DNA from 2 places in the Bradyrhizobium sp. BRP19 genome. Region 1 is predicted to be linked to the other one. Evidence: predicted binding sites of a transcription regulator. Region 1 holds the regulator's gene; the other holds the start of a gene.

What was found. Region 1 encodes LexA, which represses DNA repair genes until DNA is damaged. Its sites were predicted from a motif close to TGTTCNNNNTGTGTTCNG; they were not measured.
Region 2: a site for LexA is predicted at 7,875-7,892, ahead of I6F36_RS34540 (PA0069 family radical SAM protein). Genes of this name have one in related genera too.

Annotation. Positions count from the first base shown of each region.
Region 1 is NZ_JADYVZ010000001.1:208,410-223,739, reverse strand. It holds gene gltA (citrate synthase) at 1-1,129, opposite strand, end outside; gene gltX (glutamate--tRNA ligase) at 1,274-2,701, opposite strand; gene I6F36_RS01055 (glutamine--tRNA ligase/YqeY domain fusion protein) at 2,867-4,543, shown strand; gene I6F36_RS01050 (SgcJ/EcaC family oxidoreductase) at 4,561-4,947, shown strand; gene I6F36_RS01045 (ComEC/Rec2 family competence protein) at 5,071-7,350, shown strand; gene I6F36_RS01040 (GAF domain-containing protein) at 7,357-8,298, opposite strand; gene I6F36_RS01035 (hypothetical protein) at 8,516-8,950, opposite strand; gene lexA (transcriptional repressor LexA) at 9,336-10,037, opposite strand; gene glp (gephyrin-like molybdotransferase Glp) at 10,214-11,422, opposite strand; gene I6F36_RS01020 (hypothetical protein) at 11,642-11,845, opposite strand; gene I6F36_RS01015 (HAD family phosphatase) at 12,004-12,627, opposite strand; gene I6F36_RS01010 (alpha-hydroxy acid oxidase) at 12,656-13,789, opposite strand; gene I6F36_RS01005 (S41 family peptidase) at 14,094-15,330, shown strand, end outside.
Region 2 is NZ_JADYVZ010000022.1:44,997-60,326, reverse strand. It holds gene I6F36_RS34570 (tetratricopeptide repeat protein) at 1-535, opposite strand, end outside; gene I6F36_RS34565 (electron transfer flavoprotein-ubiquinone oxidoreductase) at 825-2,486, opposite strand; gene I6F36_RS34560 (uracil-DNA glycosylase family protein) at 2,622-3,431, shown strand; gene I6F36_RS34555 (glycosyltransferase family 39 protein) at 3,560-5,068, opposite strand; gene I6F36_RS34550 (ribonuclease HII) at 5,275-6,132, opposite strand; gene I6F36_RS34545 (VOC family protein) at 6,210-6,665, opposite strand; gene I6F36_RS34540 (PA0069 family radical SAM protein) at 6,690-7,853, opposite strand; gene I6F36_RS34535 (phosphoketolase) at 8,064-10,478, shown strand; gene I6F36_RS34530 (acetate/propionate family kinase) at 10,481-11,653, shown strand; gene I6F36_RS34525 (RMD1 family protein) at 11,742-12,584, opposite strand; gene I6F36_RS34520 (glycosyl transferase) at 12,837-13,412, shown strand; gene I6F36_RS34515 (helix-turn-helix domain-containing GNAT family N-acetyltransferase) at 13,476-14,435, shown strand; gene moaB (molybdenum cofactor biosynthesis protein B) at 14,627-15,190, opposite strand; gene I6F36_RS34505 (neutral zinc metallopeptidase) at 15,226-15,330, opposite strand, start outside.

The DNA of each region.
Region 1 (15,330 bases):
CCTTCAGCGTGATGCCCGAATAGAAATCAACGTTCGGGTAGAGCTTGCGGTCGATGAAGTACTGGTCGCTGAGCGCGATCTTCTCGAGCTCCATCGCCACCTTCAGCATCGGATCGTCGCCATGGCCGGTCTCCTTGAGCACGGCATGACACATCTTCTGCATGATCTTGGCGCGCGGATCGTAGTTCTTGTAGACCCGGTGGCCGAAGCCCATCAGGCGGACTTCGGAATTCTTGTCCTTCACCTTGGCGATGAACTCGGGGATCTTGTCGACCGTGCCGATCTGATAGAGCATGTTCAGCGCGGCTTCGTTGGCGCCGCCATGGGCCGGGCCCCAGAGGCAGGCGATGCCGGCCGCGATGCAGGCGAACGGGTTGGCGCCCGAGGAGCCGGCGATGCGCACCGTCGAGGTCGAGGCGTTCTGCTCGTGGTCGGCGTGCAGGATGAAGATCTTCTCCAGCGCGTCGGCGAGCACCGGGCTGACCTTGTAGTCTTCGCAAGGCACCGCGAAGCACATGTTCAGGAAGTTCTCGGCAAAGCCGAGCGAGTTCTTCGGATAAACGAAGGGCTGGCCGACGGTGTATTTGTAGGCCATCGCAGCCAGCGTCGGGATCTTCGCGATCATGCGCATGGAGGCGATCATGCGCTGCTTCGGATCGTTGATGTCGGTGCTATCGTGATAGAACGCGGCGAGGGCGCCGACGGCGGCAACCATGATCGCCATCGGATGGGCATCGCGGCGGAAGCCCTGGAAGAAGCGGGCCATCTGCTCGTGCACCATCGTGTGATGGGTCACGCGGTAGTCGAAATCCTTCTTCTGCGCGGCGGTCGGCAGGTTGCCGTAGAGCAGGAGGTAGCAGGTCTCCAGGAAGTCGCCATGCTCGGCGAGCTGCTCGATCGGGTAGCCGCGGTATTCCAGCACGCCCGCGTCGCCGTCGATATAGGTGATCTTGGACTGGCAGCTCGCGGTCGAGGTAAAGCCCGGATCGTAGGTGAACAGGCCGGACTGGCCGTAGAGCTTGCCGATATCGATGACGTCAGGCCCGACGCTGCCGCTGAGGATCGGAAGATCGAAATTCTTGTTTCCGACCGTCAGCGTCGCGGTCTTTGGGCTTTCTTTTGCGTCCATCAGAGGTCCCCGATGTGTGGTGAGACGGGCCGGAGCCGGAGACCCCCAGGGCGACCATGGGGGCAGGCCGGATGTTCCAGAATGTGGAGGAGATGGGTATATTATTGCTATGTGCGCTGCAAGATCGCCGCACGCATGGTCGACTTACGTCGTAGACTGATCCCTAAGTCGGCCGAGGCTTTCCTGGCGTCCAAGCACCTCCAAAACCTCAAATATACCAGGGGACGTCGTCCGTCCGGTGAGCGCCGCCCGAAGCGGCTGGGCGACCGCGCCGAGCTTGAGACTATTTTCCTCGGCAAAGGCGCGCAGCGCGGCCTCGGTGGTGGCGCCGCTCCACGTCTCGACTTTCTCCAGCGCGGAATGTAGCTGGCCGATCAGCTTGCGGTTCTCGGGCGTCAACAGCGCCTGCGCCTTGGGATCCGGCGCCAGCGGCCGGTCGGCGAAGATGAAATGGGCGCCGTCGATCAGCTCGATCAATGTCTTGGCGCGCTCCTTGAGCGCCGGCATGGCCTTGAGCAGCTGCGCGCGCGTGGTGTCGTTTAACTTGGCCTTGATCTCGTCGCGGCTCGGCACGACGTGGTCGAGCACGTCCTCGAACATCTTCACGAGCGATTGATCGTCGGCGTGGCGGATGTAGTGGCCGTTGAGGTTTTCCAGCTTGGCGAAATCGAAGCGGGCGGCGGCGCGGCCGACGCTGCCGAGATCGAACGCGTCGATCATCTCCTCGGTCGAGAAGATCTCCTGGTCGCCGTGGCTCCAGCCGAGCCGGACCAGGTAGTTGCGCAGCGCAGCCGGCAGGTACCCCATCGCGCGGTAGGCATCGACGCCGAGCGCGCCGTGCCGCTTGGAGAGTTTCGAGCCGTCCGGGCCGTGGATCAGCGGGATATGGGACATGCTGGGCAGCTCCCAGCCCATCGCATCGTAGATCTGCTTCTGGCGGGCGGCGTTGATCAGGTGGTCGTCGCCTCGGATCACATGGGTGACGCCCATGTCGTGGTCGTCGACCACCACGGCGAGCATGTAGGTCGGGTTGCCGTCGCCGCGCAGCAGGACGAGATCGTCGAGGTTCTCGTTCTGCCAGACCACGCGGCCCTGGACCTGGTCCTCGATCACGGTCTCGCCGGTCTGCGGCGCGCGCAGGCGGATGGTGGGCTTGACGTGGCTCGGAGCCGTGGCCGCGTCGCGGTCGCGCCACATGCCGTCATAGAGGCGGGTGCGCCCCTCGCTGCGCGCCTTCTCGCGCATGGCGGCGAGCTCTTCGGCGGTGGCGTAGCAACGGTAGGCCTTGCCATCGGCGAGCAGCTGCTCGGCGACCTCGCGGTGCCGGGCGGCGCGGGCGAACTGGTAGATGACCTCGCCGTCCCAGCCGAGCTCGAGCCACTTCAACCCGTCGAGGATGGCGCCGATCGCCGCTTCCGTGGAGCGTTCCCGGTCGGTGTCCTCAATCCGCAGCAGCATCTTGCCGCCGTGCTTCTTGGCATAGAGCCAGTTGAACAGCGCCGTGCGGGCGCCCCCGATATGGAGGAAGCCGGTCGGCGAGGGAGCGAAGCGCGTGACGACGGAATCGGACATTCTTGGCAGGGCCTATGCATTGGAGGCGGTGGTGTATAGCAGGAACGGGACATAACTAAAGGGCGACGGCGGACCCGGCAGGCCTTGCTTAAGCTCTTGTAAGCTCTTGGCGCGGCCACGCGAATTTGGCAGAAGGACCGCTGATTTCCCTACAGGATTTTCGTAATGACAGAACCGGTGGCAGCTGAGGTTGGGCGCGATTTCATTCGTGACATCATCCAGGCCGACCTCGATCAGGGCAAATACAAGGAGATCGTGACCCGGTTCCCGCCGGAGCCGAACGGCTACTTGCATATCGGCCACGCCAAGTCGATCGCACTCAACTTCGGCGTCGCCCAGGAGTTTCCGGGCCGCTGCCACCTGCGCTTCGACGACACCAACCCGGTCAAGGAAGAGCAGGAATATATCGATTCAATCCAGGCCGACGTGCGCTGGCTCGGCTTTGACTGGGGCAAGAACCTGTTCTTCGCCTCGGACTATTTCGACCGCCTGTACGAATGGGCGGAGCAGCTGATCCGCGACGGCCTCGCTTATGTCGACGACCAGACCCAGGAGGAGATCCGCCTCTCGCGCGGCACGTTGACCGAGCCCGGCAAGAATTCGCCGTTCCGCGAACGCTCCGTGGAGGAGAACCTCGACCTGTTCCGCCGCATGAAGGCGGGCGAATTCCCCAACGGCGCGCGCGTGCTGCGGGCCAAGATCGACATGGCCGCGGGCAACATCAACCTGCGCGACCCCGTGCTGTACCGCATCCTGCATGCCCACCATCCGCGCACCGGCAACGCTTGGTGCATCTATCCGAGCTACGACTATGCCCACGGCCAGTCGGACGCCATCGAAGGCATCACGCATTCGATCTGCACGCTGGAGTTCGAGGACCACCGGCCGCTCTACGACTGGTTCATCGAGAAGCTGCCGGTGCCCTCACAGCCGCACCAGTACGAATTCGCGCGGCTGAATCTCACCTATACGCTGCTGTCCAAGCGCGTGCTGACCCAGCTGGTCCGCGACGGCCATGTCGCGGGCTGGGACGATCCGCGCATGCCGACCATGGCGGGCATGCGTCGCCGCGGCGTGCCGCCGGCTGCACTTCGCGAGTTCGTCAAGCGCATCGGCGTCGCCAAAGCCAACAGCGTGGTCGATGTCGGCATGCTGGAGTTCTGCATCCGCGAGGAGCTGAACCGCACGGCGCAGCGGCGCATGGCGGTCTTGAAGCCGCTCAAGGTGGTGATCGAGAATTATCCGGAAGGGCAGACCGAGGAGCTCGAGGCGATCAATCATCCCGACGATCCCTCGGCCGGCACGCGGAAGATCACGTTCGGCCGTGAGCTCTATATCGAGCAGGACGACTTCATGGAGAACCCGCCGAAGAAGTTCTTCCGCCTGTCGCCTGGCAACGAGGTGCGGCTGCGCTATGCCTATTTCGTCAAGTGTACCGGCGTGATCAAGAACGACAAGGGTGAGGTGGTAGAGCTGCGCTGCACCTATGATCCCGCGACCAAGGGCGGCAACGCGCCCGACGGCCGCAAGGTCAAGGCGACCATGCACTGGCTGCCGGCGGCGGCCTCCAAGCCGGCGGAGATCCGCATCTACAACCAGCTGTTCGCCAATCCGAGCCCGGATGCCTCGAACTTCGCGACCGATCTCAACCCGAACTCGCTGGAGATCCTCGCCGATGCGCGGGTCGAGGCGTCCGTTGCGGAGAGCAATTCGACCGAGCCGATGCAGTTCGAGCGCCAGGGCTATTTCGTGCGTGACAAGGACTCGACGCCCGGCAAGCCGGTGTTCTCGCGCACGATCGGTCTGCGCGACACGTTCGCGAAGGAAGTCGCCAAGGGTTGAGAAGGGCTGAGCAGGACATGAGCAGCGAGGCCGACGCCATCGTTTCCGCCATCATCGCGAAATGGTGCGCCGGCTTCGCGACGCTCGATGCGGCCGCGCTGTCCTCGCTCTATGCGAAGGACGCATTCTTCTTCGGCTCCAACCCGAAGCTCTATCGCGGCCGGGACGGCGTCGCCGAATACTTCAACGGCCTGCCGCGCTGGCGCAGGCCAAGCGCCGCGTTCTCCGATGTGCACGCCGCGCAGGCCGGCCCTGATCTGATCAACATGGCCGCGACCATCACGTTCGATCTCGCGGGCGAGCGGGATGATCTCGTCGTCAAGATGAGCTGGGTCATCATCCGCGAGGACGGCGAGTGGAAGATCGTCAATCACCACGCCTCCTCGCAGGCGCCGCTGATCTAGCAACGGGCGCCAGCCCGGAGAAAAGTAGGGCGCTCTTCGCCTGTTCCCGATCCGTACCGCTATTCGTGCAGCCGCACGGTCCGGTAGCCTCCGCAGCCGTCGCGTATCGTAAGGTGCAGGGGAATGGCGGAGCCGGGCCGGCCAGGACGGTCCCAGGGAGTTGCCGGGACGTGGCCGGTCGGCCGCGCCGCCCCGGCCGGCGGCTTGGCGCCAGCGGGCCTCGGCATCTGGCCGGCGATCATCGAGACGCTGCGCCAATGGGCTCGGGGCGAGGCCGGGCCTGGCCGGCTGTTGCCGTGGGTGCCGGTCGCCTTCGGCGGCGGCATTGCGCTTTATTTCGCCGCCGATCATGAGCCGGTGCTGTGGGTGGTTGCCGCCACAGCCATCGCGCTGATGCTCGGCGCGGTGCTGCTCCGGCGGAGCCGGCTGTTTGCGCCCGCCATCATGCTCGCGGCGGTCGCGGCTGGTTTTGCCGTGGCGACCTGGAAGACCGCGCGTATCGCGCACACCGTTTTGGCAAAACCGCTCTATTCGGTGTCGCTGTCGGGCTTCGTGGAAGCGCGCGACATCCGCGAGCGCACCGATCGCTTCGTGCTGCGCGTCAGCGCGATGGAGGCGCAGCGCAGCGACGTCAAGCTCGAGCGCGTCCGCCTCTCGGTGCGCAAGGGCACGGCGCCGGAGGTCGGCAGCTTCGTGCAATTGAAGGCGCGGCTGATGCCGCCGATCTCGCCGGTGCGCCCCGGCAGCTATGATTTCTCGCGCGACATGTTCTTCCAGGGCATCGGCGCCTCCGGCTTCGTGATGGGCGCGATCACGGCGTCCACACCGCCGGATGGCGGCGGCCTGCGGCTGCGCTATGCCGCCTTCATGCAGGGCCTGCGCGACGCGATCGACGCGCGCATCCGCGCAACGCTCGAAGGCGACAACCGCGCGATTGCGACGGCGCTGCTCACGGGGCGGCGCGATGCGATCACCGCGCCCGTGAACGATGCCATGTTCGTCTCGGGACTCGGCCATGTGCTGTCGATCTCCGGCTATCACATGGCGGTCGTCGCCGGCGTCGTCTTCTTCGCGGTGCGCGCGCTGCTGGCCTTGATCCCGGGGCTGGCGGCCGGCTCTGCCATCAAGAAATGGTCGGCCGCCGCGGCGCTGGTCGCGGCCGCGTTCTACCTGTTGCTGTCGGGCGCGGAGGTTGCGACGCAAAGATCGTTCTTCATGACGGCGGTGGTGCTGATCGCAGTGATGGTCGACCGCCGCGCCATCACCTTCCGCACGCTGGCGGTTGCCGCGCTGATCGTGCTTGCGGTCGCGCCGGAGGCGTTGGTGCATCCAAGCTTCCAGATGTCGTTTGCGGCAACGCTCGGGCTGGTGGCGCTGGTGCAGATCGGCATGCCGAATCTGCTCGCATCGCCCGATCATTCCGCGACGGCGCGGATCGCGTTGTGGGGCGGCCGCGAGATCGCGATGCTGTTCCTGGCCTCGCTGATCGCGGGGCTCGCGACCACGCCATACGCCGCCTTCCACTTCCATCGCGTGACCCCATACGGCGTGCTCGCCAATCTCGGCGCCATGCCGGTGGTCTCGGCGCTGGTGATGCCGGCCGGGCTGTTGGGGCTGCTCGCGGCGCCCTTCGGGCTCGACGGCGTGTTCTGGTGGTTGATGGGGATCGGCATCGAGTGGATGGTCCTGGTCGCGCGCTGGGTGGCGGCCCTGCCGGGCGCCGTCGGCCGCATTCCCGCCTTCGGGATCGCGCCGCTGATCGCAGCGAGCCTCGGGCTCATCGTGATGGGCCTGTTGCGCACGCCCTTGCGCTGGTCCGGCGCCCTGGTGCTGCTGGCAGCGATCCTCTGGGGACTGTCGGTGCGGCAGCCCGATATCCTGATTGCCGGGGATGGCGCGAGCGTCGCGATCCGGGGCGGGGATGGGCGCTTGCAGGTGATCCGCGCCAGCAAGGACAGCTTCCTGCTGAAGGAGTGGTTGGCTGCCGATGCCGATCCGCGCGATGCCGGCAACGCCTCGTTGGCGAGTGGGGTGTCCTGTGACGAGTCCGGCTGCGTGGCGCCGCTCGCGGACGGACGACTGATCGCGTTGGCGACGCGTATCGACGCGCTGGCCGATGATTGCAGCCGCGCCGCGCTGGTGGTGACGGCGCGGCCTGCGCCACCCGATTGCGCGGCGATGGTGGTCGATCGGGCGCGTCTTGCCAGTCAGGGCGCACTGGCTCTGACGAGACGCGGCGAGGGCTTTTCGGTGCAGGCGGTGAGGACGAGGGGAGCAAGCCGTCCCTGGCTGCCGGCCGGCGCCGGCGAGGGAGATTTCGACGGCAGCCTCGTGCCGAAGGCGGCCGTGCCCCGCAATCGGGACGCAACGCCATCGGAGGCCGACTTGCAGGCCGACGATTGACGCGGATCACAAATACCAGGCCAGCACGGCGTCAAGCCTTCCGTTGCCGATGACCGGCAGGGCCACCATTCGGCTCAGCCCGGCTGCGCGGGCTTCGGAGCCGGCGATCGAGCCGTCACAGGTGAGATCGTCGTTGAGCGCGGGCATGCCGGCGGCCCAGGCGCCGCCGATGCTGCCTTCGCCCCTGGCGATGGACTGCGCCGCATAGCGTGCGGCGAGGTCGGTCTGCGCGCTGCAATCGCCGGCGCGAAAGACCAGCGCCGAACGGTCCTCGTTCGGGACCCAGATCTCGAAGCGTCGTGCAATCGGCGTTGCCTGCGCGGAGAGGAATGTCAGAACCCAGGTCTGTTTGGTACCGGTTCGGTAGGGCACGCCGACGCCGAGATTGATCCCGACCTTGGCGGCGTCCTCCCAGCGCAGGAAACTCTTGGCGTCGTGCAAGTCCTTGATGATCAGCGGCAGGCCCGCCTTCCAGGTGCGTCCGGGCAGGCCGAAGCCGCGCGGAAATCTGGTGTGGCGGGAGTTGAATTCGAACATGTCCGCGGTGCCGTAATAGCCATCGACGAGCCCCATCTCATGCGAGAGATCAGGATCGTTGTGCCAGAGTTCGATCGCGCCGACGTGCGCCTCGTCGTCGCCACAGAACAGCACCAGCACGGCTTGCAGGAATTCGCCCGCGAACACCGGCACCGCCACGCCGCAGGTGAGGCCGGCCGCAGCGGCCTGATCGGTCCGCTTGAAATAGGAGTTGGCGAATTTCGTGAGGATGACGGGGTGGCCACAGGCCCAGGCCTTGCCGGGAAGTCCCTCGTCATATCCGAAGTGCAGCTCTTCGCTGACGGCTTTGAACGCGGACAGCCCATCGTCGTAGAGGCCGCCGCCGAATTCCAGCCGCATGCGCGTCCGGTCGGGTACCCAAAGTTCAACGACGCGAATGAAGGTCTTCATCGAGCGTGTCCGCCGCCTCAAACCACGACAGCATCGGTCATTTGGCTGCGGAGCGGACGTTCAAAATGCGGGCAGCACGGCCCAAACTTCGTGCGACGACGAGGCGCGGCGGTGGGCTCGCCGATCGAATGTCCTGAAACACAAACTTACCGGGCTCGCCGGCCTCGGCCGGCGACGGCAATTTCAATCCCGGGCTCGGCCTGTTGGCCGAAGGGCGTCAGCCGATCGGCAGGCGCGTGATCGTGGGCCGCGTGTCGGCGACGATCTGCGGCTTGTGCTCGCGCTCGGGGGCTGGCTGCGTCACCGGCAATTGCAGCACGGTCGCGCGCTGGCCTTCGACGAGCTGCGTCACCAGCACGTATTTGCCGTCGGGGAATTCGATCGCGTCATGATGGCGATCGGGAATGTGCGGGTCGATCTTGCCGAACTTGCCGACGCGAGAGTTCACGGTGCGCGTCCAGATCCAGCGGTTGTCGTAGCGGACGTTGTCGGCGAAAGCGAGCTCCGTCCCCGGCAGCAGACAGACCGCGACGGAGGGATCGGCTTCGGAAGCGAAACCGCGCGTCGAGGTGCCGCGGAAGGTTGTCGTGACGATCGTCTCGCCGACTTCGGCGGGGCGCGTCGCGACGGCATGCAGGCTGTAGTCACACATCGGGTGCTCCTCATGCTGGGATAGCGACCCGCGTCTCTTTCGAGGCGCAGGCCTCTATCAGAGTGGAAGCATACAACGCTCTGCTCGGTTATGGGCAAATCTGCGGCTCGCGTCCGCAGCGCGCGATCACATTATCTTTCCCGGATTCGATAGGAACAAACCTCGCGTCCTTGCATTCGGCCGGAGCTATCAGCACTGCCGGCACAACTCTACCGGCGAAGCAGAAATGGCTGCGCGCCTGCGCGGGGGAATGTCGCGCGGGAAGATGGACCGGACAGCCGGCGCAGAACCAGAGAAACCGTCCAGCCGGAGCGGACAAGTATCCGCTCCGATCCTGGATCGCCGATGCCGATCGAAACGCGCGCGGCGCTTGATGTTTCCCGTATCAGTACTTCCGGTAAAGCCCGATCAGCTTGCCCTGGATCTTCACGCGGTTCGGCGGAAGAATGCGGACCTCGTAGGCGGCATTGGCGGGCTCGAGCGCGATCGAGGCGCCGCGGCGGCGGAAGCGCTTGAGCGTGGCCTCCTCGTCGTCGATCAATGCCACCACGATGTCACCGGTATTTGCGGTCTCGTTGCGCTGGATCAGCGCCATGTCGCCATCGAGGATGCCGGCCTCGACCATCGAATCGCCGCGCACTTCGAGCGCGTAGTGCTCGCCCGAGCCGAGCATGTCCGGCGGCACGCTGATGGTATGGCTGCGGGTCTGCAGCGCCTCGATCGGCGTGCCGGCGGCGATGCGGCCCATCACGGGCACCGCGACGGGGCGTTCGCCCTCGTCGGCGGGCGGGCTGGAGCTCGCGCGCACCTTGCCGAGATTGCCCTCGATCACGCTCGGGGTGAAGCCGCGGCGATTGCCGGCGGCGGCCTGGAGCTCGGGCAGCTTGATCACCTCGATGGCACGGGCGCGGTTGGGCAGGCGGCGAATGAAGCCGCGCTCCTCGAGCGCAGTGATCAGGCGATGGATGCCTGACTTCGAGCGCAGGTCGAGCGCATCCTTCATCTCGTCGAAGGACGGCGGCACGCCGCTTTCCTTCAGACGTTCGCTGATGAACCGCAGAAGCTCGTATTGTTTGCGCGTCAACATCTCGACCAAAGTCCCCCGGTTGATGTCGTTCGATTCCGACACGATGAAGCCGGCACTAAGCCGCTACATCCTCGAAACAAATCATGAACGGACACTATATGTTCGATATGTGTTCCGCAACTGCTTAATTTATGGTGAACGCGGCCAAGCTCGCGGAATGCGTGTGGCTGGGCGGCTCAGACGGGCAGCCGGAGCACCTCGCAAGGCGTGCCGGCCTCGGCCTTCGGCGCGAACGGTGCGCGCACCAGAAGTACCTGTGCCGCAGCGAGATTCGCAAGAAGGGAGGAGTCCTGATGGCTGACCGGAAGGGCGACGCGCGTGCCGTCGTCGCGCTCCTCCAGCCGCGCACGCAGATAGTCCTCGCGCTGGTCGTTGGCGGCGAGATCGCGGCCCAGCACGGCGCGCTCGCGCCGATGATGAATCGCTGAACGGCCCGACAGGGCGCGAATCAAGGGGACCATGAACAGGAAGGCGCACACGTAGGACGACACGGGATTGCCGGGCAGGCCGATCACGCGCATCGCGCCTATCCGACCGTGCATCATCGGCTTGCCCGGCCGGATCGCGATCTTCCAGAACGCCATCGCGATGCCTTCGCCCTTGAGCGCCTGCTGGACCAGGTCGTGGTCGCCGACCGAGGCACCGCCGGTCGTGATCAGGATGTCGGCGCCGCTCTCGCGCGCGCGGCGGATGCCGGCGGACGTCGCCTCCAGTGTATCGGCGGCAATTCCGAGGTCGATGGTCTCGGCGCCCTCGCTGCGGGCGAGCGCATGCAGGGCATAGCCGTTGGAATAGACGATCTGGCCGCGACCAGGCGTGGTGCCCGGCATCACGAGCTCGTCGCCGGTGGCGAGAACGGCAACCCTCGGGCGGCGGATGACGGCGAGATGCGGATGATTCATTCCGGCGGCAAGGGCGAGATCGCGCTCGGTGAGGCGGATTCCCTTGCGCAGCAGCACGTCGCCTTCGCGGAAGTCGACGCCTGCAGGGCGGATGTGGCGGCCGTAAATGGCGGCTTCCTTGATCGTGACATGTTTGCCGTCGGCAGCCGTGTCCTCCTGGATCACGACGGCATCGGCGCCGTCGGGAACGACGCCGCCGGTGAAGATCCGCACGGCTTCGCCGGGGCCGACGCTTCCCGCGAACGGCCGGCCCGCTGCGACCTCACCGACGACGGTCAGGCTGGAATCGATGGCTGCGTCGGCCGAGCGCACGGCATAGCCGTCCATCGCCGACATTGCCTCCGGCGGCTGCGTGCGCCGTGCCGCGACATCGCGGGCGAGCACACGATGGTAGGCCTCGTCGAGGCAAACCATCTGTTCAGCCAGCGGCTCGACGCCGGCCAACACCGCGGCGAGCGCGTCAGAAACCGGCATCAGGGCCAAGAGCGAACTCCTGCTGAGCACATCAGTCAATGGGCGGCGAGAGTTCTAGCCGAGTGCAGGCGTGAGGCAAAGCAGCACGCGGGATGATTTATCCTGCGTGATCGCGGGGTGGAGGAGGTCGGCTCAACTCTGCCACGGCATGATGCGGAAGGCGAGACAGACCGGAACGAGGATTGCCATGGCAAGGACGAGAATGACGAGCGCCACGGCCAACATCGTTCAACGCCCCGTCGGATCGCCCGGACTGATGTCCGCGACGTCGGGCGGCTTGGGACCCTGATCCTTGTCCGGCAGCGGGTCCGCCTGGGATTTTAGGTCGGCGGCCTTGCTGATCAGCTTGGCGGAGAGGTCAGAATCCGAGGTGGTTCTGGCGAATTCGAGCAGGAGAGAGGCTTGCTTGGTGAGATAGGTCTTGCCCAGCACGTCGATCAGTCCAATGTAGAAGTCCCAACGGACTCATGAGTCCGAAGGGTGGTATTCCGTTCCCGGAACTCTGTATAAAAATGCACAAAGTGATCAGGTTCCACATTTTCAGCAGTTTTTGTTCCGGCAAGTGAGCGCGCTCCGGGCTTTCCCGCGGCTCAGATCCCCAGTGCTTTCAATGCGTTCCCGACATCACGCGGCGAGGTGACATGCACGGCGGTCAACCCGCGCGCCCGCGCTCCCTCGATGTTCTCGGCGAGGTCGTCGAAGAACACGATGCGCTCGGCCGGCACGCCGATCGCCGCCACGACATGGTCGAAGGCCTCGGCATCCGGTTTGCGCAGGCCGATGCTGGAGGACAGATACAGCTCGCGGAAATGGCCGAGCAGACCGGCATATTCCTTCGAGAAATAGTCGACGTGCGGCCGATTGGTGTTGGAGAAGGCATAGAGCGGCATCTGCTTCGCCGCTCGCGGCAGCAGCTCGGCGATATCAGGCATCTCGCCGGCGAAAATCGCGTTCCAGCCTTCCAGGAATTGCGCATCCGAGATGCCGATCCCAAGCGAGGACCGCAGCGAGGCGAAATAGTCCCCATCGCTGATCTTGCCCATCTCGTGCAACCGGTAGGCCTCGTCGCGCACATAGCGCGCGATGATGGCCTCGGGCTGGCAGCCGGCATGTCCCGCCCAGCAGGCGATCGCCTTGGAGAAGTCGATGTCGAGCACAACGCGCCCGAGGTCGAACAGCAGCGCATCCGCGCTGCCGGGAGAGAGCGATGTCATTGCGTCCTTTTCACTTCAGTATGGCGCGTCAGTAACGATAGGGCTCGTGGTCGAACAGCGGGAACGCGCTGAACACGCTGGGCGCGTTGGTGGCGGCCGCCGGATGCAGGCAGGATTTGTCGAGCTCGGCGAATGAGGTGGCGCCCAGGAGGCCGAGGCAGCGCAGCACCTCGTCTTCGAGCAACTCCAGCATCCGCGCGACGCCGGCTTCGCCGGCTGCCGCCAGCGCCCAGCATTGCAGCCGGCCGATGCCGACGAGGTCGGCGCCCGCCGCAATCGCCTTCACGATGTCGGTGCCGCGGCAAAAGCCGCCGTCGACCATGATCCTGGCGCGGCCCTTCACGGCGTCGACGATCTCCGGCAGCACGTGCATGGCGCCGCGGCCGTGGTCGAGCTGGCGTCCGCCATGGTTGGAGACGTAGATCCACTCGACGCCGTGATCGAGCGCGATCTGCGCATCCTCGGCCGTGGCGATACCCTTGAGGATCAGCGGAATTTTGAACGTGTCCTTGATCATCTTCACGGTCCGCCACTCCAGGCCCTTCTGGAAATCGCCGCCGGTGGCGCGCAGGCGGCTCTCGCGAACGTAGCGCTTGGCGATGTCACGTTCACGACGGCTGTAATGGGCGGTGTCGACGGTCAGGCAGAAGGCGGCATAGGCGTTCTTCTCGGCCCGGCTGACGACGTCGGCGACGAAGGCATCGTCGCCGCGGACATAGAGTTGATAGAGACGCAGTGCATCGGGGGCAGCCTCGGCGGTCGTCTCGAGGCCGGGCTCGGACACCGAGCTCAGCATGTGCGCCGCGCCGAACCTGCCCGCAGCGCGCGCGACGCTCGCCGCGCCATCCGGATCGAAGATCTCGAGTGCGCCGACGGGAGCCAGCACCACCGGCAGACGCAGCTTGCGGCCGAACTGCTCGACGCTGCCATCGATCCTGCGCACGTCGCGCAGCACGCGCGGGCGGAAGGCGATCTCGTCGAGCGCCATGCGGTTGCGCCGCATCGTGGTCTCGGTCTCGGCGGCGCCGATGATGTAGTCCCAGGCATTCTGGTTGAGGTTGGCGCGCGCCTTCCGGATGAACTCGTGCAGGTTCTGGAACGGCTCGTCGCTAGCGCCGAGCTCGACGTTCCGTTCCGGCCGGATGCGGGGCGCTTCATTCATTGTTGTCCTCCCGAGAATTTGAAGTCTTGTCGCCATCGCCTATCGCGTCCGGCCCTCCAAAACCATCCTAAAATCGCATAGCTGCGAAGCGTGGGCGGCCCGGACCGGTGTCGTGTTGCTTCGAAACAGTTTCGGAACGTTGCCAAAAGTTTAGGCCAAGGCGAAGGGATTTCTTCGGTGTACCCGCCAGCGCGGCATCCCGGCCTTGAAGAAACCAGAATGGTATTGTGAGAGATGGACTGGATCGCCATTTGCATGGCGTCTCCCAGCCTCAAGAGAAACGCCAAGCACAAAAGGCACCTTCATGCGGAAAACCCTGCTGTTCCCCCTGGGCACGCTCACGGGAGCGTGCCTGACCCTTCTGGTAGCCAGCCCGCAGGGCGGCGTATGGGCAGCGCGGGCGGCAGTGAGTGCGGGTGATGCTTATTCCCAGCTCAATCTGTTCGGCGCGGTGTTCGAGCGGGTCAAGGCCAGCTATGTCGAGAAGCCGGACAATGCCAAGCTGATCGAGGGGGCGATCACCGGCATGGTGACCTCGCTCGACCCGCATTCGCGCTACATGAACGCCAAGGCCTGGACCGAGATGCAGGAGACCACCTCCGGCGAGTTCGGCGGGCTCGGCATCGAGGTCACGATGGAGGATGGCCTCGTCAAGGTCGTCTCGCCGATCGACGACACGCCGGCTTCGAAGGCCGGCATCATGTCCGGCGACCTCATCGGCAAGATCGACGGCGAGGCCGTGCAGGGCATGACGCTCGAGCAGGCGGTCAACAAGATGAAGGGACCGGTCGACACCAAGACCAAGCTGACCATCATCCGCAAGGGTGCGGATGCGCCGCTCGAGGTTGCGATCACGCGCGAGATCATCCATGTGCGTCCGGTGCGCTTCCGCGTCGAGAACGGCGACATCGGCTATATCCGCATCACCTCGTTCAACGAGCAGACCGCCGACGGCCTGAAGAAGGCGATCGCCTCGGTCTCCAAGCAGGTCCCGCCGGAGAAGCTCGCCGGCTACGTGGTTGATCTGCGCAACAATCCGGGCGGCCTGCTCGACCAGGCCGTGTCGGTGTCGAGCGCCTTCTTGCAGCGCGGCGAGGTCGTTTCGACCCGCGGCCGCAGTCCGGAAGAAACCCAGCGCTTCACCGCCCATGGCGGCGACCTCACCAAAGGCAAGCCGATCGTGGTGCTGATCAACGGCGGCTCGGCCTCGGCCTCGGAGATCGTTGCCGGTGCGCTGCACGACCACAAGCGCGCGACGTTGATCGGCACGCGATCGTTTGGTAAGGGCTCGGTGCAGACCATCATTCCGCTCGGCTCCGGCAATGGCGCGCTGGCGCTGACCACGGCGCGCTACTACACGCCGTCGGGCCGCTCGATCCAGGCCCAGGGCATCGCGCCCGACATCGAGATCCTCCAGGACGTGCCGCCCGAGCTGAAGGGGCGGATGGACACCATGGCGGAATCCCAGATGCGCGGGCATCTGTCGGCCGACGGCACCGAGCAGACCGGATCGCAGTCCTACGTTCCGCCGGAAGAGAAGG
Region 2 (15,330 bases), on a different contig from region 1:
TGGTGGCGACACCACCCTTGGCATCGCCCGCACCATAGGCGGCCCAGCCCGACAGCAGCGTGGCGACGAGATCGGTGATCGGACCACGGATCGACTGGTTGATGTTGGTCTGCGCCGCGACGTACTTCTTCAGCTTGAGATCGTGCACGCCGACGACGAGACGGGCGACGCGGTTGGTCTTGTCGATGGTGAGGATGCGCTCGGCGAGCTTGACCGCCTCCTCGATGTCGCCGTCGGCGACCGACGAGATGAAGGCACGGTCGAGCAGCTCGTTGTTCTTGGGATCGGTGCGGAGCGCCGAACGGTAGAATGCGGCGGCCGAGGTCGCGTCGCGCTCAACGCTAGCATGGCGGGCGGCGAGATAGCTGCCGGCGCCGGTGAGCGACTTCAGATCGTTTCGCGTCGGAAATTGCGCCGCCGTGTTTTCCGGATGATCCGGCGTCTGCGCCAGGACCGCGCCGGGGACCGTCGCGATCGCGGTGCCCATGAGGGCGATGGCGGCAGCAGTCCAGCGGTTGAAACGATTTGAAAACATCAGGGCTCGCCTTGAGTTGGGTGGTGCCTGGGTTTGCAGCAGAAGACCGTATCGCAAGCGAACGCGGCCGGTGACATCCGGGCCCGGAACCGTCAGGCCGACAATGCCGCTTTTGGCGCTTCGCCGCAAGGATTCGGACCCGGGAAGATCCCCTCCGCACGCCCAAACCGGCCCATTGAAACCGCGCCAGCGCCCCAAGACGCCGCCACTATGGCCTTATCGTGGCCGCGGCGGGTCGCCGCAGCCCCGTCCTCACGGGAACGTGCGCCTGGTCACCCGTGCGATCTCCTCACATCGCCTCGTAGTTCGGGCCGCCGCCGCCCTCCGGGGGAACCCAGGTGATGTTGCCGTTGGGATCCTTCACGTCACAGGTCTTGCAGTGAACGCAGTTCTGGGCGTTGATCTGGAAGCGCGGGCCGGAGCCCTCCTCGATCCATTCATAGACGCCAGCCGGGCAATAGCGGTTCGAGGGGCCGGCATAGACGTCGTGCTCGGACGTCTTCTGGAGGTTCATGTCCGTGACCTTCAGATGGATCGGCTGGTCCTCCTCGTGATTGGTGTTGGACAAAAACACCGAGGACAGCTTGTCGAACGTGATCTTGCCGTCGGGCTTCGGGTAGTTCCTGGGCGCGTGGCTCTTGGCCGAATCGAGCGTGGCGCGGTCGGGCTTGACGTGCGACTGCGTGCCAAACAGTGAGGCGCCGAACAGCGTATTGCACCACATGTCGAAGCCGCCCAGCGCGACGCCGAGCACGGTGCCGAACTTCGACCACAATGGCTTGACGTTGCGGACCAGGAACAGGTCCTTGCCGACCGATGAGGAACGCCAGGCGTTCTCGTATTCGACGAGCTCGTCATTGGCGCGGTCGGCGGCGAGCGCGGCCGCAACATGTTCGGCAGCCAGCATGCCGGTGCCCATCGCATTGTGCACGCCCTTGATGCGCGGCACGTTGACGAAGCCGGCCGCGCAGCCGATCAGCGCGCCGCCGGGGAAGCTCAGCTTCGGCACCGACTGATAGCCGCCCTCGGTGATCGCGCGCGCGCCGTAGGCGAGCCGCTTGGCGCCTTCGAAGGTGCCGCGGATCGAGGGATGGGTCTTGAAGCGCTGGAATTCGTCGAATGGGGACAGATAGGGATCGTCGTAGTTCAGATGCACGACGAAGCCGACGGCGACGAGATTGTCGTCGTAGTGATAAAGGAACGAGCCGCCACCGGTCTTGAGGTCAAGCGGCCAGCCGAATGAATGCTGGATCAAGCCCTTCTGGTGCTTGGCGGGATCGATCTGCCAGACCTCCTTGAGGCCGATGCCGAACTTCGGCGGCTCGCTCTTGGCGTCGAGCGCGAACTTGTTGATGAGCTGCTTGGTCAGGCTGCCGCGGGCGCCTTCGGCGAACAGCGTGTACTTGCCGAGCAATTCCATGCCGCGGGTGAAGGAATCCTTCGGCTTGCCGTCGCGGCCGATGCCCATGTCGCCGGTGGCGATGCCCTTGACCTTGCCCTCCTCGTCATAGAGCACCTCGGCCGCCGCAAAGCCCGGATAGATCTCGACGCCAAGCGCCTCGGCCTTGCGCGCCAGCCAGCGGCAGACATTGCCGAGCGAGCCGATGTAGCAGTGATGATTGTTCATCAGCGGCGGCATCATGAAATTCGGCAGCTTGATCGCGCCGCCGCCGGTCATCCAGTAGAAGCGGTCGTCCTTGACCTGCGTCTTCAGCGGGCAGTCGGCATCCTCGCGCCAGTCCGGGATCAGCTTGTCGAGGCCCGCGGGATCGATCACGGCGCCCGAGAGGATGTGCGCACCAACCTCGGAGCCCTTCTCCACCACGACGACGTTGAGCTCGGCGTTGAGCTGCTTGAGCCGGATCGCGGCCGACAGACCCGACGGGCCGGCGCCGACGATGACGACGTCGAATTCCATGGATTCGCGCGGGGGAAGTTCTTCGGTGCTCATCTGATCTCAGCCCTTGAGACGGTCCTTGGTCGTTTGCGCCCTCTTGTTTCCGATTTTTCCGGGTAGGACAACCTCGGAATCGCGTTCCGCCGGGATGCAAGGCCGCCCAAGGTGATATAAAGGTCAGACTTTGCCATGATCCCCGAACCCGCACCCACCGTCCGAGAGCTGCTCGCCTTCTATCTGGAGGCCGGTGTCGACTGCACGCTCGCGGAGGAACCGATAGACCGCCTGGCGGAAATCGATGCGCCGCCACCCAGCCCGCGCGCGGCCCCGCCAGCCGAAGCGCCGCGGCCGGTCGCCGCGCCCGCGGTCATGCGCGGCGAAGCCGCGCCTGCACCGGACGTCGCCATCGCCTCGGCACGCGAAGCCGCACGCACCGCGCCGACCCTGGAGGCGCTGCGCGAGCTGATGCAAAATTTCGAGGGCTGCGCGTTGAAGCACACCGCGACGCGACTCGTATTCGCCGACGGCAACCCGCAGGCGCGCATCATGTTCGTCGGCGAGGCGCCGGGCCGCGACGAGGACATCGAGGGACTGCCTTTCGTCGGGCGCAGCGGCAAGCTGCTCGATCTGATGATCGGAGCCATCGGCCTCAACCGCACCACCGCCTACATCGCCAACGTCATTCCCTGGCGGCCGCCCGGCAACCGCACGCCGACGCCGCAGGAGACGCAAATCTGCCTGCCCTTCATCCAGCGCCAGATCGAGCTGGTGAACCCCGACGTGCTGGTGACGCTCGGCAATCCTTCGACACAGACGCTGCTGTCGACGCGCGAAGGCATCATGCGCACGCGCGGGCGCTGGTTCGACTACGACACCGGCCAGCGGGTGATCCGCGCGCTGCCGACGTTTCACCCGGCCTACCTCTTGCGCTCGCCGGCCTACAAGCGGCTGGCCTGGCAGGATCTGCGGGCGATCGCGAAGGCGCTGACGGGGGCGTGAGGGGCGGCCGCCCCCTCCCCGTCATTGCGAGCGCAGCGAAGCAATCCAGAATCTTTCCGGAGAGGGACTCTGGATTGCTTCGTCGCAAGGGCTCCTCGCAATGACGCCGGGGAGAGCACGCCCGCAGCTCACGTCCCCTTCGGCCGCACGATGGCCCAGCCGATGCGCAACAGCTGCTGGCGGCCGGTCACCAGCCATTCGAAGGCGCGCGGGACTTCCGGCACGATGCCGGGAAAGCGCTTGAGGATCTCCGGCGGCGGCGTGCCCGCGGTATCGGAGGCGCGCCAGACCACGACGCCGCCGGTCTCGCTGAACTTGGTCTGGCTCATCCACGGCGTCCGCGCGGGGGCGGCGTCGATGAACAAATGCGGCCGGCCGGAATGCAGCGCGATCAGGCTGGCGAGCTGGGTCTCGCCGGCGACGGCGCGCAGGCGATGGTTGGTGCGGCGGGCGAAGCTCTCGTCGAAGAAGTCCGAGATCGCGCGCGCCGGCATCGAGGTCGCAATTTCGCTAGTGCCCGTCCAGGGCAGGAACAGGACGGCAAGCACCACGCCGGCGGCGGGCGCGGCAACGGCGGCGGCCCAGACCATGCGGAGCATGCGCGCGCGGCGCATCGCGATGAGATCGCCGGCCGCGACGACCACGGCAAGCCCCGACATGATCAACACGACGCCGGGGCCGCCGACGACGGAATCGAGCCCCAGCAGGCCGGAGATCAGCACTGCGCCGAGCGGCAGAGCGAACGCGAAGAAATAGACGAAGTTGCGCGCGAGCGGCTCGACCGGCGGGCGGTAGATGATCGGTGGCTCCTCGCCCTTGCCGGCGAACATTCCGGTGTTGAGAAAGGTCAGCGCCGGGATCGCAGCCGCCCCCAGCACGAGGCCACCGAGCAGCCAGGCCGCATGCAGCGCGCGGGCGTTGAGCTCGGCGACTGGCGGCAAGTCCGGCAGTGCCAGCGTCTCGGCCCGCATCAGAAAGACCGCATAGGGCAGCGCCAGCACGGCGACGACGATCAGCGCGAACAGCGGATCGAGCCCGCGCAGCGTCCGGCGGCCGCCGGCGGTCGTAACCGCGAAGACGACGATCAGCAGCAGCAGGAAGACCGCGGCGGGCGTCGTCAGCAGCAGGAGGCCGGCTTCGATCGACCAGGCGAACCAGGCATTACCGCGGCGCTGGCCGATGATCTGCCAGGAGTGCAGCAGCAAGAGCGCCCAGAGCGGCCGTGCCAGGATCAGCGGACCGAAGTCCAGCGCGGACGAGGAGAAGGCCAGCACCGTCATGGTGAGGAGCACGGCAAGCACCGCCTGCTGCGAGCCGACCACGGCACGGGAGAGATGATAGAGCGCGATGAAGGTTGCGATCTCGCAGAGCTGGGCGAGCACATAGACGCCGAGCATGTGGCCGCCGGCGGCGCGATAGGCGATGTCGGCGAGCCAGATGGCAAGCGGCGGGCCGAGATCGGTGCCGACCTGGTATTCCCTGCCGAAGGCCAGAAGGGTCGCGAGAGTGCCGGGCGGGCTGCGGTAGAACACCAGCGCCACGAACAGCCACATCGCGGCCTGCAGCAGCACCGCAATCCAAACGATCAGCCGCGGCCGGGCGCGAATGAGCTCGATGACCAGGGAGGTAAACCGCATGCAACGTCCGAAGGTGCAGCCAACCCGTCCAGCCGGCCCTATTCGCTCACGTCTGTTTTGATAAAGGGCGCCACGGGTTGTGGCAACCGCCGCAGTTCGTCATGCCCGGGCTTGTCCCGGGCATCCACGTTCTTCGTGCCGCTGGTAAGACGTGGGTGGCCGGGTCAAGCCCGGCCATGACGGATGGGAAAGCTGTAGGAGGATCGCTAGAGATTTACGGAAGCGTCGATCTCGACGCTCGCCTCGACCTGCACCTCGACCTCAGTCACCGAGAACAGGTCCTGCACCGGCTCGACGGTCCAGGGCATGTGTTTGGCGCGGGCGGCGGCGACGGGGGCGAAGAAGCTGCGGTGGTGTATGGAGGGGCCGAGGCGATCAAGCGCGTCGAGATGCTCGGGGACGGCATAGCCCTTGTGCTGCTCGAAGCCGTAGCCCGGGCAGTCCTGCGCCAGTGCGCACATCAACCGATCCCGGGTGACCTTGGCGACGATGGAGGCCGCGGCGATCGAGAGCACGATACCGTCGCCGCCGATCACGGCCTCGCAGTCGCATGCGGTGTCGAGCCGGTCGCGGCCGTCGACGAAGACGTGCCTGGGCGCCTCGGGCAGGGCCACCACGGCGCGCTTCAGCGCCCACAGCGAGGCGCGCAGGATGTTGTCGCGGTCGATTCGCGCCGGCGAGGCGACGGCGACCGAGACCTGCGCGGTGGCGCAGATCTTGTCGAACAGCTTTTCGCGCTCCTCGGCGGTCAGGCGCTTGGAATCGTCGATGCCGCGGGGAATCCGGTCGGGATCGAGAATCACCGCGGCGGCCACCACGGGGCCTGCGAGCGGGCCGCGGCCAGCCTCGTCGCAGCCCGCGACCGGCCAGACGCCGCGCTTGATCAGCACGCGCTCGCGGCGGAAGCTGGGGGCAGCAACGGCAATGATGCCTTTCCTACCGGCAGGGACCTTCGCAGCATCGGCCGCAGATATCTTTGCCGCCTTGGCGGGCACAGCCTTCGGCGCGGCCTTTTTCTTCGGCGCGGCTTTGGCTGGGGTCTTGGCGGAGGGGTCCCGAATCATGGCCGGGATCGTGCGCCAGGGGGCTTCGCCAGCGCAACCGGGAACCCACGATATTCCCGTTATTCAGGCCGCCCGCCCTACTCCGCCAGATGCACCCGCCGGTCCTCGCCCACCTCGATGCCGGGTGCGACCACGACTTCCCAGACATGTGCATCGGGATCGGCAAAATAGCCGCAATAGCCGCCGTAATCGGTCGCGTGCGCCGCCTTCAGCAAGGTGGCCCCCTTCTCGACGGCGAAGGCCAGCACCTCGTCGACCTCCTCGCGGGTCACGCAATTCCAGGCAAGCGTCATGCCGCGAAAGGTCGTGGGCCTCGGCTGGTCCTCCAAGGACGCGTCTGCGGCGAGCCGATCCCAGTGATAAAGCGCGAGCACCGGACCGCCGGTGTCGTAGAACGCAACCGCCTCGCCGGTCTCCTTCAGCCGGCGCGAGAAACCGAGCGCGTCGTAGAAGGCGATGCTGGCGCGGATGTCGTTCACACCGAGCGTGATGACGGTCAGCCGCGGCACCGGCACGGTGAGTTCCTTGAGCATGCGACACCTCTTGCACGTGTCCGCTCAAAACAGGCTGAGCTGGTCACCGTTCCGCTTCGGCCGCGCAAAGTGATCAATGGTCAGCTTGGAGCGCCGCTTGTTGAGGCCGAGTCGCTCGCAGGCGATCTCGAAGCGGCGGCCGATGGTCCAGGCCATCGGTCCGGTGCCCTTCATCCGCTCGCCCCATTTGGCGTCATAGTCGCGCCCGCCGCGCATGTCTCGGATCAGGGTGAAGACGTGACGATAGCGGTCCGGATAGTTCGCCATCAGCCATTCGCGGAAGAGATCGCGCACCTCCAGCGGCAGCCGCAGCAGCACATAGGCAGCTTCCTTGACGCCGGCATGGGCGGCGGCGTCGAGGATGCGCTCGATCTCGGAATCGTTCAGCGCAGGGATCACGGGCGCGACCATCACCGTAGTGGGAATGCCGGCGTCCGAGAGCTGCTTCAGCGCCTCCAGCCGTTTCGGCGGCGTCGAGGCCCGCGGCTCCATCGTGCGCGCCAGCTTCGGATCGAGCGAGGTGACCGAGATCGCGACCTTGGCGAGGTTGCGCTTGGCCATCCGCTGGAGAATGTCGATGTCGCGCAGCACCAGCGCCGACTTGGTGACGATGCCGACGGGATGCCCTGCGCGCTCCAGCACTTCCAGAATGCCGCGCATGATTTTGCGCTCGCGCTCGATCGGCTGGTAGGGATCGGTGTTGGTGCCGATCGCGATCATCCGCGGCTCGTAGCCGGGAGCCGCAAGCTCCTTCTCGAGCAGCGAAGGCGCCTCGGGCTTCACGAACAGTTTTGACTCGAAGTCGAGCCCCGGCGACAGGCCGAGATAGGCGTGGGTCGGCCGCGCGAAGCAATAGACGCAGCCGTGCTCGCAGCCGCGATAGGGATTGATCGAGCGGTCGAAACCGATGTCGGGGGAATCGTTGCGGGTGATCACCTTGCGTGAGGTGTCGATGGCGACACTCGTCTTGAACGGCGGCAGCTCGTCGAGGCTCTGCCAGCCGTCGTCGAAAGCGACGCGCGCCTCGGCCTCGTAACGGCCGCTGGCGTTGGACTGCGCGCCCCGCCCTCGCCGTCGGGCGCGGTCGATGGCGACGCCAAGCTCGGGGAAATCTGAAGGCGCACCCGCCGGCTCGGAGGGCGCCGTGACCGGCGGGTGCTTGAGACCATGAGAGGATGCTCGACTCATGCAGCCAAGATAGCACGACATAGGAACAAATCAAGAACACAAACCAAAAACGTGAAAACAACCCCATGCACAGTAGAGCTGCCCAAACTTCGCGCGCCTGCCTTTGACCTCACGCAACACGGCCGTCACGACCATCCCGTTTCATGCCCGACGGATCGATCGCCCCGGAACCGGGTTGGTGACGATCGCGAAGTGAAGGTCGGCAGGAACATGACAATCCAACAAAAAACGGCCGAAGCGAGCAGCGACCTCGATCTGCTCGATCGCTATTGGCGCGCCGCCAACTACCTCTCGGTCGGGCAAATCTACCTGCTCGACAATCCGCTGCTGCGCGAGCCGCTGCGGCCCGAGCACATCAAGCCGCGTCTGCTCGGACATTGGGGCACGACGCCGGGGCTGAACTTCATCTATGCCCATCTCAACCGCGTCATCCGCGCGCTCGATGTCAGCGTGATCTTTGTCTGCGGTCCCGGCCATGGCGGTCCGGGCATGGTCGCCAACACTTATCTCGAAGGCAGCTACAGCGAGATCTATCCCGAGATCGCGCGCGATGCGGATGGATTGCGCAAGCTGTTCAGGCAGTTCTCCTTCCCCGGCGGCATTCCGAGCCATGCGGCACCGGAAACGCCCGGCTCGATTCACGAAGGCGGCGAGCTTGGCTATGCGCTGGTGCACGCCTATGGCGCCGCATTCGACAACCCGGATTTGATTGTCGCCTGCGTGGTCGGCGACGGCGAGGCCGAGACCGGCCCGCTCGCTGCGTCCTGGCACTCCAACAAGTTCCTGAACCCTGCCCATGACGGGGCGGTGCTGCCGATCCTGCATCTCAACGGCTACAAGATCGCGGGCCCCACCGTGCTTGGGCGGATGCAGGACGCGGAGATCCGCGACCTCTTGCGCGGGTTCGGCCACGAGCCGCTGTTCGTCACGGGCGACGATCCCAAATTGATGCACCAGGCCATGGCCGATGCGCTGGACGTCGCATTCGCCAGCATCCGCTCGATCCAGCAGCATGCCCGCGACGGCCGCACAAGCGTCGAGCGGCCGCGCTGGCCGATGATCGTGCTGCGCAGCCCGAAGGGCTGGACCGGCCCGAAGGAGGTCGACGGCAAGAAGGTGGAGGGCTTCTGGCGCGCGCATCAGGTGCCAGTCGCAGGCTGCCGCGAGAACCCGGAGCATCTCAAGGTGCTCGAAGACTGGATGCGCAGTTACGAGCCGGAAAAGCTGTTCGATGGCAACGGCGCGCTCGTTGCCGAGCTTCAGGCGCTTGCGCCCGAAGGCGTCAGGCGCATGGGCGCCAATCCGCATGCCAATGGCGGCGTGCTGAAGAAGGAGCTGAAGCTGCCCGACTTCCGCAGCTTCGCGATCGAGGTGACGCAGCCCGGCGAAGTCGTTGCGGAAGCGACGCGCGAGCTCGGCAAATTCCTGCGTGATGTCATCCGCCTCAACGCGAAGGAGCGCAACTTCCGCATCATGGGCCCGGACGAGACGGCATCGAACCGGCTCGACGCCGTGTTCGAAGCCACCGAACGCGTCTGGATGGAGCCCACCGAGCCTTACGACGTGCACCTCGCCCAGGACGGCCGCGTCATGGAGGTGCTGAGCGAGCATCTCTGCCAGGGCTGGCTGGAGGGCTATCTGCTCACCGGACGGCACGGCTTCTTCTCCTGCTACGAGGCCTTCATCCACATCGTGGATTCCATGTTCAACCAACACGCCAAATGGCTGAAGGTGACGCGGGAGCTGCCGTGGCGGCGTCCGATCGCCTCGCTCAATTATCTGCTGACCTCGCATGTCTGGCGCCAGGACCATAACGGCTTCAGCCATCAGGACCCCGGTTTCGTCGATCTCGTCGCCAACAAGAAGGCCGACATCGTCCGCATCTACTTCCCGCCGGACACCAATACGCTGCTGTGGATCGCCGACCACTGCCTGCGGACCTATAACCGCATCAACGTAATCGTCGCCGGCAAGCAGCCGGCGCCGCAATGGCTGTCGATGCAGGACGCGGCGACGCATTGCGATGCCGGCATCGGCATCTGGACCTGGGCGGGCACGGAGGACGGAAAGGGCGAGCCCGACGTCGTCATGGCCTGCGCCGGCGACGTGCCGACGCTGGAGACGCTCGCTGCCGTCGACCTCCTACGCAAGGCGCTGCCGGACTTGAAGATCCGCGTCGTCAACGTCGTCGACCTCATGACGCTGCAGCCGAGGGAGCAGCATCCGCACGGCCTGTCCGACCGCGACTTCGACAGCCTGTTCACGCGCGACAAGCCTGTGATCTTTGCCTATCACGGCTATCCCTATCTCATTCACCGGCTGACCTATAATCGCACCAACCATGCCGGCATGCATGTGCGCGGCTTTGCCGAGGAGGGCACCACGACGACGCCCTTCGACATGGTCGTGCTCAACGAACTCGACCGCTACCACCTCGCGATCGAGGCGATCGAACGGGTGCCGGGACTGGCGACCAAGGCCGCTCAGGTGAAGCAGCAATTCCGCGACAGGCTGATCGAACACTCCCGTTATGTCCGCGAGCACGGTGAAGACATGCCTGAAATACGTGACTGGGTCTGGCAGAACAGCGCCGGCGGCAACACGCCGGCCGAGGCCGGCGATTAGCGATGTCGGACACGGTCCTCGTCCTCAACGCGGGATCGTCGAGCATCAAGTTCGGCCTGTTCGATGTCGCGGCGGCCGAGCCTGCCCTGCTCTGCAAGGGCCTGCTCGACGAGCACGAGGCCAAACCCCGGCTGGTGGTGAAGGGCCCCACGGGCGAAGACCTGTTCGAGACAAGCAATCAGGCGCCTGACGGAGCCCGCGGCCATCTGTTCGCGGACGTGCTCACCTTCATCGAGGACCGGTTCGGTGGACGCAGCCTGCGGGCCATCGGCCATCGCATCGTCCACGGCGGGCCGGATTATTCAGGCCCGGAGGTCCTGACAGACGACATCATTGCGAAACTGGAGGCCTTGATGCCGCTGGCGCCGCTGCACCAGCCGCGCTGCCTCGCGCCGGTGCGCACACTGGCGGCGATCCGGCCCGGGCTGACGCAGATCGCGTGTTTCGACACCGCCTTCCATCACGGCCTCGCGCCGCCGGCGAGCCGCTTCGCCATTCCCCGGCGATTCGAGGCGCGTGGGATCAGGCGCTACGGCTTTCACGGCCTCTCGTTCGAATATGTCGCGGGACGCCTGGCCGAGATCGCGCCGGAGCTCGTGGCCAAGCGCACTGTCATCGCGCATCTCGGCAATGGCGCCAGCCTCTGCGCCCTGCGCGATGGCCACAGCATCGACACCACGATGGGGCTGACGCCGCTCGACGGCCTCGTGATGGGCACGCGCTGCGGTGCGATCGATCCGGGCGTGCTGCTCTATCTGCAACAGCACGAGAACATGTCGGTCGAGAATGTCCAGCACCTGCTCTATCACGAGTCAGGCCTGTTCGGCGTCTCAGGGATATCCGCCGACATGCGCACGCTGCTGGCGAGCCGCGAGGCTGCGGCGCGTGAGGCCGTCGACCTCTTCACGTTCCGTGCGGCGCAGCAGGTCGCGATGATGGCGACCACGCTCGGCGGCCTGGACTGCCTGATCTTCACCGGTGGCATCGGCGAGCACGCCAAGGAGATCCGCGGCGCGATCGGCGAGCGTCTCGCCTGGATGGGCGTGCGCATCGACGCCGCAAGCAACGATGCCGCGCGCGAGCGCATCAACGGCAACGACAGCATGGTCGAGGTCTTCGTCATCCCCACCAACGAAGAGATGATGATCGCGCGCCATTGCGCGGCTCTGATCTAGGGCGTTATCCCGTTGCGAAAACACCCTCTCCGCAAGCGGGAGAGGGAGTGCACTCACGTTATAGCAATCAAACCTGATCTCATCATGCTTAGTGACCGCGGCCGGTCAGGAGCTGAAAAGTCCCCATCGCGACCTCGATCAGGATCAGCACCACGACGGCGATCTCCAGGCGGAGCGAGCGCTGGGTGTCGATGATATCGGTCAGCGCGTTGGCGGTCTCCGACACCGCGGCAAGCTTGCGCTCGAGCGTGTCGAGGCGCTCCTTCAGTTCGTATTCGTCCTCCAGGCGCGAATAGAGCCGGTCGAGCTCGGGCTTCTCCCAGAGCACGTCGGGCTTCTCGGCGACAGCGACGCGGCCGGCGACCCGCTGCTGCACCAGCAGCGCGTTGCCGATCAATTGCAGGATGCCCTTGCGCCGTTGCGGCGTGCGACCGCGCTCGGCGAGCTCCCGTGCAAACGGCTCGATGACGTCGAACACCGCGGCGACGCGGCGCTCATCGCGCGCCAGCGACGTGCTTTTGGCGAGTGCGTCCGCAACCAGCAGCAGCCGGTCGTCGGAGAACTTTGCGAGGCAGATCGGCCCGCCCGGCTGGATCGTCTCGCCGGCTTCCTCGTTGCAGAGCTGCGCCTGCGCGATCTCCTCCTCGTAGGGGCTGAACTCTCCGGTCACGCGCGATCTCAGGTTGTCGACGAGGACCTTCTCCTCCGACGGCAACAGCCCGATCAGCACGACGACGCCGTAGCGAAAGATCACGGCAAGGCCGGCATGAACGCGGAAGGCGGCCGGCGTCGAGGACACCAGCGTGCCGATCTCGAGGCCAGACGCGTTGATGCGGTCGCCCAGCATCAGCGCCCGGATCCGCAAGGTCGGCGCGGCCTCCTGCTTCGGCGATGTTGGCGCGGTGCCAACGGCGAGGTGATCGGCGTTCATGCAAGGTCTCTCCCGGGCAGCGAAACGTCGCCACGAAGCATTCGGGGTTAATACCGTCAGGATCGGCTTGTGCCGAAACATTCGGCAATATTACCAGCCGCGCCTGGCACATCTGGTCGCGATGAACTCGCGGCAGTTTACCATCGCACGCCGAAGCCCCTTCCGAAAGTTGCACTCGGCAGCGCGACGGGTTTATGACAACATCATGCAACGCTACGCTTCTCCCGAAGTGCGGAAACTGAAGCCTCAATCATGCTGAGCGTCATCATTCCGACCGAAGGTGTCGAGCAGACGGCGGTCGCAACCCTGGCCGCGCTGGTGCCCGGCGCCGCAGCCGGCGTGATCCGGGAAGTGCTTCTCGTCGACGGCACGCGCAACGGCGTCATCGAGCGCGTTGCCGACGTCGCGGGCTGCCGTTTCATCGGCTTCGAAGGGCATTCGCAAGGCGCTGCGCTCGCTGCCGGCGCGCTCCAGGCCCGATCGCCGTGGCTGATGTTCCTGCCTGCGGGCGCGGTGCTGGAAACCGGCTGGATCGAGGAAACCACCCAGTTCATCCAGGCCGTCGCCACCAGCGGCCGGGATCGTGCCGCGGTGTTCCGCTATGCCCGTTCGCCTTACGCAAATACCGCAGCGCGCGACGTTCTCTGGGCGGTGGCGCGCAGGCTCGTCGGTCCGCTCGGCGATCAAGGGCTGCTGATCGCGCGCGATCATTACGACCGGATCGGCGGCTACCCGCCCCACGCCCGGCATTCCGAGGCACGGCTGCTCCGCCGGCTCGGCCGGTCGTCCCGGACCATGCTGCGCAGCCGGATTGTCATGGTCGGCTGAAACGCCGAGATACTTGCCAATGTCAAATAATTAATTGACAATGGCAAATATCGAGGTGATCCCATGCTATCGAAAGCTTTGCCGTCAAGCGCCGTGGCCGAACAGGCTGCCGACGACCACGTCGCAGCGGTTCGCGCCTTCAACCGCTTCTACACCCGCAAGCTCGGTGTGCTCGACCAGCACCTCGGCAAGAGTCCATTCTCGCTCAGCGAGGCGCGGGTGCTCTACGAGCTCGCCCATCGCGACGACCTTGCCGCAAAAGAGATCGGACACGAGCTCGGTCTCGATCCCGGCTATCTCAGCCGCATCGTCCAGAGCTTCGACGAGAAGGGGCTGATCACGCGAAAGCCGCTGCCCGCGGACCGCAGGCAGTACCAGCTCAGCCTGACCGCCAAAGGCCGGCAGGCTTTCGCCAAGCTGAACCTGGACTCGCAAAACGAGGTCGCCGCGATGCTGGCTCAGCTTTCGCCTGGCGATGCGACCCGGCTCACGCAGGCGATGGCCACGATCGAGGCCGTGCTGGAGCAACGCCGAAGCTCGCCCGCCTCTTTCATGCTGCGCAGCCATCGCGTCGGCGACATGGGCTGGGTGATCTCCCGCCAGGGCGCCGCCTATGCTGCGGACTACAATTGGGACATCAGTTACGAGGCGCTGGTCGCCGAGATCTGCGCACAGTTCATCAGGAATTACGACGCCGCGCGCGAGCACTGCTGGATCGCGGAGGTCGGTGGCGAGCCGGTCGGCTCGGTGTTCCTGGTCAAGGCCACGGACGAGATCGCCAAACTCCGCCTGTTGCAGGTTGAGAAGAAAGCACGGGGCCTCGGCGTCGGCCGCGCCCTCGTCGAGCAATGCATCCAGGGCGCCCGCGAGCGCGGCTACAGCAAGATGACGCTGTGGACGCAGAGCATTTTGGTGGCTGCGCGCGGGATTTATCAAAGCGCGGGATTCAAGCTGGTCGCGACGGAGCCGCATCACAGCTTCGGTGCCGACCTGGTCGGCGAGACGTGGGAGCTGGATCTCTGATCTCGCAGCGAGCGAGATGCGCGTTGCTGCGCCCTCTCCCCTTGCGGGAGAGGGCATGTCAACTAGCAAACGCAAGCTCGCTTGGGTGAGGGGTATGTCTCCACAAGCATTGGTGCGCGCGGAGAGAACCCCTCATCCGGCGCTTCGCGCCACCTTCTCCCACAAGGGGAGAAGGGAAGAAAAGCAAGAACTCACACCGTCGCGCCTTGCGCCTTTGGCCGGCGCAGATGCTCGTCCAGCCGCGGCATGATCTCGACAAAGTTGCAGGGGCGCGTGCGGTAGTCGAGCTGAGCTGCGAGGATGCCGTCCCAGCCGTCGCGGCAGGCGCCGGGCGAGCCCGGCAGGCAGAAGATGTAGGTTGCGCCCGCGACGCCCGCGGTGGCGCGACTCTGGATCGTCGACGCCCCGATCTTGGCGTGGCTCAGCATGTGGAAGGCGATCGAAAAGCCGTCCATGCGCTTCTCGAACAGCGGCTCGATCGCCTCGGGCGTGACGTCGCGCCCGGTAAAGCCGGTGCCGCCGGTGGTGATGACGACGTCGATGCCGCTATCGGCGATCCAGCGGCGGATCACAGCGCGGATCTCCTCGACATCATCGGTGACGATCTCGCGCGCGGCAAGATGATGACCCGCAGCGGTGAGACGATCGGCGAGGGTCTGACCGGACTTGTCGTCCGCAAGCGCGCGCGTGTCGGACACCGTGAGCACCGCAATGTTGAGCGGGATGAATTGTTTGGATTCGTCGATGGAGGCCATTCTTCACCCTCGCTCGTCGTTCCGGGGCTAACGCGTTACAACGCCCCCGCACCGAACGTGTTGCAGGCCTGGACCGTGCCCTGCTGGTAGCCGATCATGAACCATTGCTTGCGTTGCGCCGCCGAGCCGTGGGTGAAGGA